2 regions of the Allorhizobium sp. nf9_anc genome follow, and region 2 is predicted to be linked to the other one. Evidence: predicted binding sites of a transcription regulator. Region 2 holds the regulator's gene; the other holds the start of a gene.
What was found. The regulator PhoB, encoded in region 2, activates phosphate uptake and scavenging genes when phosphate is short. The targets are predictions, from matches to a motif close to TGTCATNNANCTGTCAT.
Positions count from the first base shown of each region.

Region 1: the regulator PhoB is predicted to act here: its motif matches at 2,810-2,826, upstream of AC02Y0_RS06860 (LTA synthase family protein).

Region 1 covers NZ_CM150481.1:1,449,782-1,454,811, reverse strand. The annotation lists gene AC02Y0_RS06875 (TolB family protein) at 1-635, opposite strand, end outside; gene AC02Y0_RS06870 (hypothetical protein) at 655-990, opposite strand; gene AC02Y0_RS06865 (NAD+ synthase) at 993-2,672, opposite strand; gene AC02Y0_RS06860 (LTA synthase family protein) at 2,873-4,804, shown strand; gene AC02Y0_RS06855 (hypothetical protein) at 5,009-5,030, shown strand, end outside.
Region 2 covers NZ_CM150481.1:3,358,238-3,363,267, reverse strand. The annotation lists gene pstA (phosphate ABC transporter permease PstA) at 1-515, shown strand, start outside; gene pstB (phosphate ABC transporter ATP-binding protein PstB) at 551-1,336, shown strand; gene phoU (phosphate signaling complex protein PhoU) at 1,383-2,096, shown strand; gene phoB (phosphate regulon transcriptional regulator PhoB) at 2,122-2,805, shown strand; gene AC02Y0_RS16375 (GcrA family cell cycle regulator) at 2,933-3,469, opposite strand; gene AC02Y0_RS16370 (acetylornithine transaminase) at 3,915-5,030, shown strand, end outside.

The sequences.
Region 1 (5,030 bases), 1.9 Mb from region 2:
TTGCTGCCATCCGGCGACGGATGCGGGAACCAGTCCCCGTAGCCGTCGGAGGTCAGCTGCTCCAGGCCGGTGCCATCGGTGCGCATCCGCCAGATCTGCATGGTGCCGGTGCGGCTGGAATTGAAGTAGATCCACTGCCCGTCAGGCGAATAATCGGGACCGTCATTGTGCCCCTCGCCGTTGGTCAGGCGCTGTTCGGCACCGCCCTTCGTCGAAATCGTGTAGATGTCGAAGGCACCGTTTCTCTCGCCGCAATAGGCAAGCACCTTCCCGTCCGGCGACCAGCCATGCCAATAGGACGGCATGTTCGTCGTCACCTGCCTTGGCTCGTCATCCCCGTCACCCAGCATGTAGATGCAGGACTTGCCGTAGAGCGTATGGTCGGAAAAGACGATCGAGGCACCGTCAGGCGAAATGCCGTGGTCGTTGTTCAGCCGGACGGCGAAGCTGGTGTCGATCAGTTCCGGCTCCGGATCATCCTCATCGAGCGGCAATGCATAGAGCAGGCCGTCGCCATTGATGACGAGAAACTCGCCGTCACGCGACCAGTTGGGCGCCTCGACGAGGTCCTCCGTCTGCCAGACGACCTCGCATTCACGGGTCGTCATATCGTAGATCTCGACCGAACTGCGCATAGTGGTCTCCTTGGAATAATCAGTCTGCACGTGAGCGATTTTCCATCGCCTGGCGCAGTTTGGCGAAGATCGCCCGGCCAGTCCGCTCAAGATGAGCACTGCGCCATTCGGTGTAGAAACCCCAGATCAGGCTGACGTTCAGCGTGAGGAACCCGATGCCCAGCATCTTGAAGCTTCCATCCCACAGGCCGTAGCAGCCAATCGCAATCGAGGGCAGGAAGTAGGCGGCGCCTGAGAGCGTCCGGTACAGCCCGCTATCCTGATTGTCATGCGCTCCGACAGCAAAGATATAGCTGCGCTCCTCCGCCGTGAAATCAGGCAAAGCAGCCCGGGCATCGTGGTCCTCTATCGACACGCTCAGCGATCCCGGAAACGGTTCGTGATCGGATAGCGGCGATCGCGTCCGAAGTTCTTCTTGGTGATCTTCACGCCCGGCGCCGATTGGCGGCGCTTGTATTCGGCAAGATAAAGCAGGTGCTCCACCCGGTGCACCGTCGCAATGTCATGGCCACGCGCAACGATCTCGTCCACGCCCATTTCCTTTTCGACGAGGCATTCGAGGATATCGTCGAGAACCGGATAAGGCGGCAGCGAATCCTGGTCGGTCTGGTTCGGCCGAAGCTCGGCAGACGGCGCCTTGGACAGAATGTTTGCGGGAATGACTTCGCCGGATGGTCCAAGCGCGCCTGGGGGGACATTCTCGTTGCGCCAGGCCGACAGCGCATAGACCTGCATCTTGTAGAGGTCCTTGATCGGGTTGAAGCCGCCATTCATGTCGCCATAGAGCGTGGCGTAGCCCACCGACATCTCCGATTTGTTGCCAGTGGTGACGACCATCGAACCGAACTTGTTGGAGACCGCCATCAGGATTGTCCCTCGTGTACGGCTCTGCAGATTTTCTTCCGTGATGCCGCTCTCGGTGCCCTCGAACATTTCCGACAGCGACGACAGGAAGCCCTCAACCGGCTCCTGGATCGGCACGATGTCATAATGGCAGCCGAGCGCCTTGGCGCAGGCTTCCGCGTCGGCGAAGCTCTCCTGCGAGGTATAGCGATAGGGCAGCATGATCGTGCGCACCCGCTCCTCGCCGAGCGCATCGACGGCGATCGCAGCACAAATGGCAGAATCGATGCCACCGGACAGGCCGAGCACGACGCTCTTGAAACCGTTCTTGTTAACGTAGTCGCGGAAGCCCAGCACGCAGGCGCGGTAGTCGGCCTCTTCCTTCTCCGGAATACGCGACATCGGACCCTGGTCGCAGCGCCAGCCATCATCCGTGCGCTTCCAGGTCGTGACCGACAGCGTCTCCTCGAACTGGCTCATCTGGAAGGCGAGCGACTTGTCGCCGTTGAAGGCAAAGCTTGCGCCGTCGAAGACGAGTTCGTCCTGGCCGCCGAGCTGGTTGGCGAACACCAGCGGCAGGCCTGTCTCGATCACCTGACGCAGCGCCACCTGATGGCGGACATCGACCTTGCCGCGGTAGTAGGGCGAGCCATTCGGTACCAGCAGAATTTCGGCGCCGGTCTCGGCCAGCGTCTCGCAGACGCCGAGATCGTTCCAGATCTCCTCGCAGATCGGCACCCCGATGCGCACACCGCGAAAATTCACCGGTCCCGGCATCTCGCCTTCGGTAAAGACGCGTTTCTCGTCGAACTCGCCATAGTTCGGCAGATCGAGCTTGTCGCGGAAGGCAAGGATCTTCCCGCCGTCGAGAATGGCGACGGAATTGTGCCGTCCCTTCTCGCCCTGGCGGGGAAAGCCGACGATCACGCCCGGGCCACCATCGGCCGTGTCGGCGGCAAGCGCCTCAACAGCCTGGAGACAGGCGCTCAGAAAGGCGGGTTTCAATACCAGATCTTCCGGCGGATAGCCTGAAATGAAGAGCTCCGTCAGCAACAGGAGGTCTGCCCCCTGCCCGGCCGCATCGGCGCGCGCAGCACGCGCCTTGGCCAGATTGCCGGCGACGTCGCCGACAACAGGATTGAACTGTGCCACCGCGATACGCAGGACGTCGGAGATCTTCTTTGCTTCGCTCATGACATCGATTTAGCCGCTCGCGTGACCGATCGCAACGTTGCTTGTCGACCCTGTGATCAGCAATGTCCGCCGCCGCTAACCAATCCCCCTGAAAGTGTGGGAACAAAGGCTTCTGCGCTACGGTTCATGTAGCATTCATGACACTTGTGTGACATCTGTGCGAAGATTTTACGACACCTGTCCCTGACCCGGAGTTCGACGTGGCACAGACCAGCCCGAAATCGCTCGTCGCGACCATTTTTAATGCCTTTGGTGCGACGCGCGAACGCGAGCTCGGCACGTCCTGGACGTTGCAGCTGGTCATTCAGTGGGTCAACACGGCGCTGATCGCAGCCGTCATCGTCGTACTGAGCGAAGTGCTCGCACGCGGCACGATGGTCGATGTCGTCGAGTACCTGACATCGTCGAGCCGGCCCGGGCTTGTGGCCGTGGGCATCATGTTCCTGGTCCTCTGCTTTGCAGACGCCATTATCGGCAAGGCTTACCAGTCCACGCTCTTCGTTGCGCCGCTGGCTCTGCTGCCCGCCTTCTTCTCGGGACAGAAGCAGCTCTTCCTGTCGGACCCGCTTTTTCCGAGCGACCTTCTCTTCGGTCGTCAGATCATGCAGCTGCTGCCAGCCATCGTTGCGGCTGAACCGGTCAAAGCGATTGCCCTTGCCATCGGAAGCCTCGTTTTCGTTGCCGCATTCGTCACGCTCATCTGGAAGAGCCGTAAGGTCTTCCCGCGGCTGAACTTGACAGGCCGGGGCGTTCGCCTTGCCCTCGCCTTCCCGCTGCTCGCCGGTTTCATCTCCCTGATGGACCCGATGGCCTTTTCCGCCTTCCGGGATCGCCTCAACATCGTGCCGATGATGTGGGACCAGAAGGAAAACTATCGCCACAACGGCTTCCTGATGGCTTTTGCCTTCAACGTGCCGATGGCGAGCGTCAGCGCCCCCGCCGGCTACAATCACGTCGCCATCACCGACATGCAGACCGACCTTCTGCCAGCGTCCTTCTTCTCGGGCCGTCAGGCCGACGTGATCGTCGTCATGAGCGAGTCGCTGTGGGATCCGACCAAGATGAGCAGCGTCCGCTACTCGACCGATCCGATGCCGACCATCCGCGCCTCGCAGTCCGGCCAGGTCTTCTCGCCGGAGTTCGGCGGCATGACGGCTAATGTCGAATTCGAAGCGCTGACCGGCTTTTCCAATGCCTTCCTGCCCTATGGCAGCATTCCCTATCAGCAATATATCCGCCGTCCCGTGCCTTCTCTCGCCACCTTCTTTGAATCGAAGGGCTATGTGAGCAAGGCCTTCCACCCTTTCCAGGGCTGGTTCTGGAACCGCAACAACGTCTACCAGTCTCTGGGCTTCCGTCAGTTCCAGTCCGAAGAGAACATGCCTGTGATGGACAAGCGTGGGATCTTCGCCTCGGACGAGGCCCTGACGCGCCACATCATCCGGGAAGCCGACAACACCAGCGAACCCTTCTTCTTCTTCGCTGTCACCCTGCAGGGTCACGGGCCCTACGAGCATAACCGCTATGCCAAGAACACCATCGAGGTGGACGCTCCGACCCTCTCTGACGGCAACACCAGCGCGCTTGCGACCTATGCGCAGGGTGTGAAGGAAGCGGACCAGAGCCTGAAGGTTCTCATGGACTGGGCGAAGAAGCGCCGCCGCGAAACGATCATCGTGCTCTTCGGCGACCACCTGCCACCGCTGAACGAGGTCTATACGGAGAGCGGCTACATGGCGAACGTCGTCGCCACCCGCAAGGCCTCGGTCGCCACCATGAAGCGCGAGCACGAGACTCCGCTCGTCATCTGGTCGTCCAAGCGCGGCGTTCAGAAGGACATCGGCTCGGTCAGCCCCTCGCAGCTGCCCTACTATATCGTCCGTATGGCCGGCTATCGCCACCCATACTATACCGGCATGCTCGGCCGCGTCGCCGAACGTTACTCGGTCATCGACCGGCATCAACTGATCGGCCGTAACAACAAGGCGCAGGCCGACTGGGCTCTGTCGGGCCGCATCGACCCATTGATCCGCGATTACCGTCTTCTGCAGCACGATGTGATGTTCGGCGAAGGCTACGGACTTGATCGTTTCTTCCCCGAGCAGTCCGATCGACTGCAACCGAGCAGTTGAACGCATCGTTACTTCGGATCACAGTTATCCATAAAGACATTTTGAACGGGGGGCGCTATTGCAGCGCCCCCCGATTTCAGTCATAGACTTTTTTTGTTCACCAAACCGGCCTGCTTGACAGTATTAGCGACCACTGTTCTTGCCTGGCTGCACGAGCGGTCGAACACTCTGATTGCATTCAAAGTTTAACGCCGAGCTTTTGCCATGCCGCTCATGTCGCGCGCTG
Region 2 (5,030 bases):
TCTTCGGTATCCTTGGCCTCGCCGTGCTGATCAACTTCGTCGGCCTGCCGCAGTCGGCGCCGATCGTCGGCGGTCTCGTCCTGACGCTGATGACACTGCCCACGATCATCATTGCCACCCGTTCGGCACTCAAGGCCGTGCCTCCGTCGATCCGCGATGCGGCCCTCGGCGTCGGCGCCTCCAAGATGCAGTCGATCTTCCACCACGTCCTGCCGCTCGCCATGCCGGGCATCCTGACGGGTGCGATCATCGGTCTCGCCCGCGCGCTCGGTGAAACGGCGCCCCTGCTGCTGATCGGCATGGTCGCCTTCGTACGCGAATACCCGGCAGGTCCGCCGGACGGCTTCTTCCAGCCGGCTTCAGCTCTGCCGGTCCAGGTTTATAACTGGACACAGCGTGGCGACCCGGCCTTCGTGGAGCGCGCCTCCGGTGCCATCATCGTCCTCCTGGTGTTCCTGATCCTGATGAACCTGATCGCAATCATTCTTCGTCGCCGTTTCGAGCGTCGCTGGTAAGGAGCTGTATCATGATGAACAATCTCGCGACTAAGATGACCACGACGAAAGCGCCACCTATGACTGAAACCAAGATCACCGCCCGCAATGTGCAGGTCTTCTACGGTGACAAGCACGCCCTGAAGGATGTCAACATCGACATCCGCCCCCGTTCCGTCACGGCCTTCATCGGCCCGTCGGGCTGCGGCAAGTCGACCTTCCTGCGCTGCATCAACCGCATGAACGATACGATCGCGAGCTGCCGCGTCGAAGGCAACATCATGATCGACGCGGAAAACATCTACGACGCCAAGGTCGATCCGGTGCAGCTGCGCGCCAAGGTCGGCATGGTGTTCCAGAAGCCGAACCCGTTCCCGAAGTCGATCTACGAGAACGTTGCCTACGGTCCCCGCATCCACGGTCTCGCCCGCAACAAGTCCGACCTGGACGAGATCGTTGCGACCGCCCTGCAGAAGGCCGGTCTCTGGAACGAGGTCAAGGATCGTCTGGACTCGGCTGGTACCGGCCTCTCCGGTGGTCAGCAGCAGCGTCTGTGCATCGCACGCGCCGTGGCCGTCAGCCCCGAAGTCATCCTCATGGACGAACCTTGCTCTGCGCTCGACCCGATCGCGACCGCCAAGGTCGAGGAACTGATCCACGAACTGCGCGAAAACTTCACGATCGTCATCGTGACGCACTCGATGCAGCAGGCCGCACGCGTTTCCCAGCGCACGGCGATGTTCCACCTCGGCGAACTGGTCGAAGAGAACGACACCGACAAGATGTTCACCAATCCGGATGACCAGCGCACCCAGGATTACATCATGGGCCGCTTCGGCTGAGCCTCGACGTCATCCACGGTTGAACTCAATTTCAAGGACGTTTCAAATGGGCTCCTCTCACATCTACTCGGCCTTCGACGAGGAACTGAAGTTCCTGATGCGCCGCATCTCCGAAATGGGCGGTCTGGCAGAACAGATGGTCGCCGAAAGCGTACGTTCTCTGGTGAATTCCGATGCGGCGCTTGCCCAGAAGGTGATCTCCGATGACGTCCTGATGGACGCCATGGAGCGCGAGATTGGCGACAAGGCGGTGATCACCATCGCCAAGCGTCAGCCGGTTGCCTCCGACCTGCGCGAGATCATCGGCGCTCTTCGCATCGCCGCCGACCTCGAGCGCGTCGGCGATCTCGGCAAGAGCAACTCCAAGCGCGTCGTCGCCGTCCAGGCGACCGGTGTGCCGCGCAAGCTCGCCCGCGGTCTCGAGCATCTCTCGGATCTGGCGCTGGCCCAGCTCAAGGAAGTCCTCGACGTCTACACGACGCGCTCGGCCGAAAAGGCCAAGTCGATCCGTGACCGCGACGAGGAGATCGATGCCATCTACACCTCGCTATTCCGCGAGCTGCTGACCTACATGATGGAAGATCCGCGCAACATCACCAGCTGCACCCATCTTCTCTTCTGCGCCAAGAACATCGAGCGCATCGGCGACCACGCGACCAACATCGCCGAGACGATCTACTATATGACGACCGGTGCGCAGCCGGAAGGTGAACGTCCGAAGGAAGACCTGACCTCTTCCGTCGGCGCGCTCACCGAGTGACGTTGTCCAGCGGGGTTAATGCCTGATGCAGCCGAAAATCGCCGTGGTGGAAGACGAGGAGGCCCTCTCGGTCCTCCTTCGCTACAATCTTGAAGCCGAGGGCTATGAAGTCGAGACGATCCTCAGGGGTGACGAGGCTGAAATCCGCTTGCAGGAGCGGGTTCCGGACCTTCTGATCCTCGACTGGATGCTGCCCGGCGTGTCCGGCATCGAACTCTGCCGCAGGCTTCGGGTCCGCCCCGAGACCGAGCGCCTGCCGATCATCATGCTGACGGCTCGTGGCGAGGAAAGTGAGCGGGTACGTGGCCTGGCAACGGGTGCCGACGACTATGTCGTCAAGCCCTTCTCGACGCCGGAGCTGATGGCCCGCGTCAAGGCCATGCTCCGCCGCGCCAAACCCGAGGTTCTCTCCAGCGTCCTGCGCTGCGGCGATATCGAGCTCGACCGCGAGACGCACCGCGTGCATCGCAAGAGCCGCGAGGTTCGCCTTGGGCCGACCGAGTTCCGGCTGCTGGAATTCCTGATGGCATCGCCGGGCCGCGTCTTCTCGCGCTCCCAACTGCTGGACGGTGTCTGGGGTCACGACATCTATGTAGACGAACGCACCGTTGACGTGCATGTCGGGCGCCTGCGCAAGGCGCTGAACTTCTCCAACATGCAGGATGTCATCCGCACCGTGCGCGGCGCGGGTTATTCCATGGAAGCCTGAGTAAGCCAATTATTTCGATTGAGGGGCTGCACGGATCATCCGCTGCGGCCCTTTTCGTTTCAGGCAAGAGCCCAAAAAGAAAACGGGCCCCGAAGGACCCGTTGCATGTCTTGATCTTGCCGATGGATCAGCGGGCGGCCTTGCGGCGTTCGCTGACCGGCTGATAGGCGAGCTTCGCGTGATAGGTGCAATAAGGCGCGCTATCGGCGATTTCGCAGCCGCAGAAGTGGAAGTCGTCCTTCATCGGATCGCCGATCGGCCACTTGCACGTGCGCTCGGTCAGTTCCGTCAGCGCCAGACGACGCGAGATCGGGACAACCACGTTGAGGGAACGACGAACTTCGACTTCCTCGTAGGCTTCGACTTCGACCTCTTCCTTCAGCATGGTTGCGCCGGCAGCGCGGGTTACCGTGCGAGTGGTCGTGTTAGCCGCCGGACGGTTCTGGAAAGTGGCCGGACGCTGGGTCTGTGCCGGGCGCTTTGCCGGACGGGCCGCAGACGAGCTGCCGCCAGCCTTTGCGCGGCCGGGAAGGTTAAGGCGGTGCACCTTGCCGATAACGGCATTGCGGCTTACGCCACCGAGTTGTGCTGCAATCTGGCTCGCGCTGAGGCCTTCAGCCCACAGCCGCTTCAGTCTCTCGACCCGATCATCAGTCCATTGCATAGTCGTCATGCCAATTCTCTCCGCCGCTCGCGTCTGTGATGGCAGAATCCGTCACCGTTGCTTCGAACGAATCCGAAACAAAGCCGCCTCGATACTGTCGGTGAGCACTTCCGCCGCATGCAATCTATTAATGAAATTTAACCTAGAGGTCGGCTGACTCCGTGACAAGAGTCGCAGGAATCATCTGGAATCGATTTCGCGGTTTTCCCCAACTTGCTTCCCGAGTGAGTCAAGTATGCAACAGGTGGAATCTTCCCCGACGCTCGTGCTGCGCGTGTCGGCCGAATCCGTGCCTACTCCTGCGATTCCTGCAGAAAACGTTGACATCGCAGGGGCGAATGCGGATAGTGCCCCCGCCGCCGCGAGGCGGCATTTTTAATTTTTCCGGGACCTCTGAGGCGTCCCGCCGTCCCCGGACGGATCGTCGAGAAGGATTGTGACAGCCATGGCCGAAGCTACGCCGCTCTACCAGACCTACAATCGGGCGCCGCTGCGTTTCGAGCGAGGCGAGGGCGTCTGGCTTGTAACGGAGAGTGGCGAGCGATATCTCGATTTTGCAGCCGGTGTGGCAGTAACTTCTGTCGGTCACGGCCATCCGCATGTCGTCGGCGCGCTGAAGGATCAGGCCGACAAGGTCTGGCATCTGTCGAACCTCTATGAAGTGCCGGGCCAGGAAGTTCTGGCCAAGCGCCTGACGGACGTCACCTTTGCCGATCGCGTCTTCTTCACCAATTCGGGTGCGGAAGCGCTGGAATGCGCGATCAAGACGGCGCGCCGCTATCACTTTGCCAAGGGGCATCCTGAGAAGTTCCACATCATCACGATGGAAGGCGCCTTCCACGGCCGCACCATCGCGACGATCGCCGCCGGTGGTCAGGAAAAGTATCTCGAAGGCTTCGGCCCGAAGGCCCCCGGTTTCGACCAGGTGCCCTTCGGCGATCTGGAAGCAGTCAAGGCAGCCATCAGCGATGCGACGGCTGCAATCCTCGTTGAGCCCGTTCAGGGTGAGGGCGGCATCCGTCCGATCCCGGTGGAAATGCTGCGCGCCTTGCGCGACCTCTGCGACGAGCATGGCCTGCTCCTGATCCTGGATGAAGTCCAGTGCGGCGTCGGCCGGACCGGCAAGCTCTTTGCTCATGAATGGGCAGGCATCACGCCGGATCTCATGGCTGTCGCCAAGGGCATCGGTGGCGGCTTCCCGCTCGGCGCCTGCCTTGCCACGGAAGAGGCGGCCTATGGCATGAAGGCCGGTACGCATGGCTCGACCTATGGCGGCAACCCGCTTGGCATGGCCGTCGGTAATGCTGTTCTTGATGTCGTGCTGGAAGACGGCTTCCTTGAGAACGTGCGCGACACCGCACTCGTCTTCCGCCAGGGTCTGGCTTCGCTGAAGGACCGGTTCCCGGACGTGATCGAGGACGTGCGTGGCGAAGGCCTGATGCTCGGCCTCAAGGCCAAGGTTCCGAACACCGAACTCTTGATGGCGATGCGTGACGAGCACCTGCTCGGCGTTCCCGCAGGCGACAACGTCATCCGTCTTCTGCCGCCGCTGACGGTCACG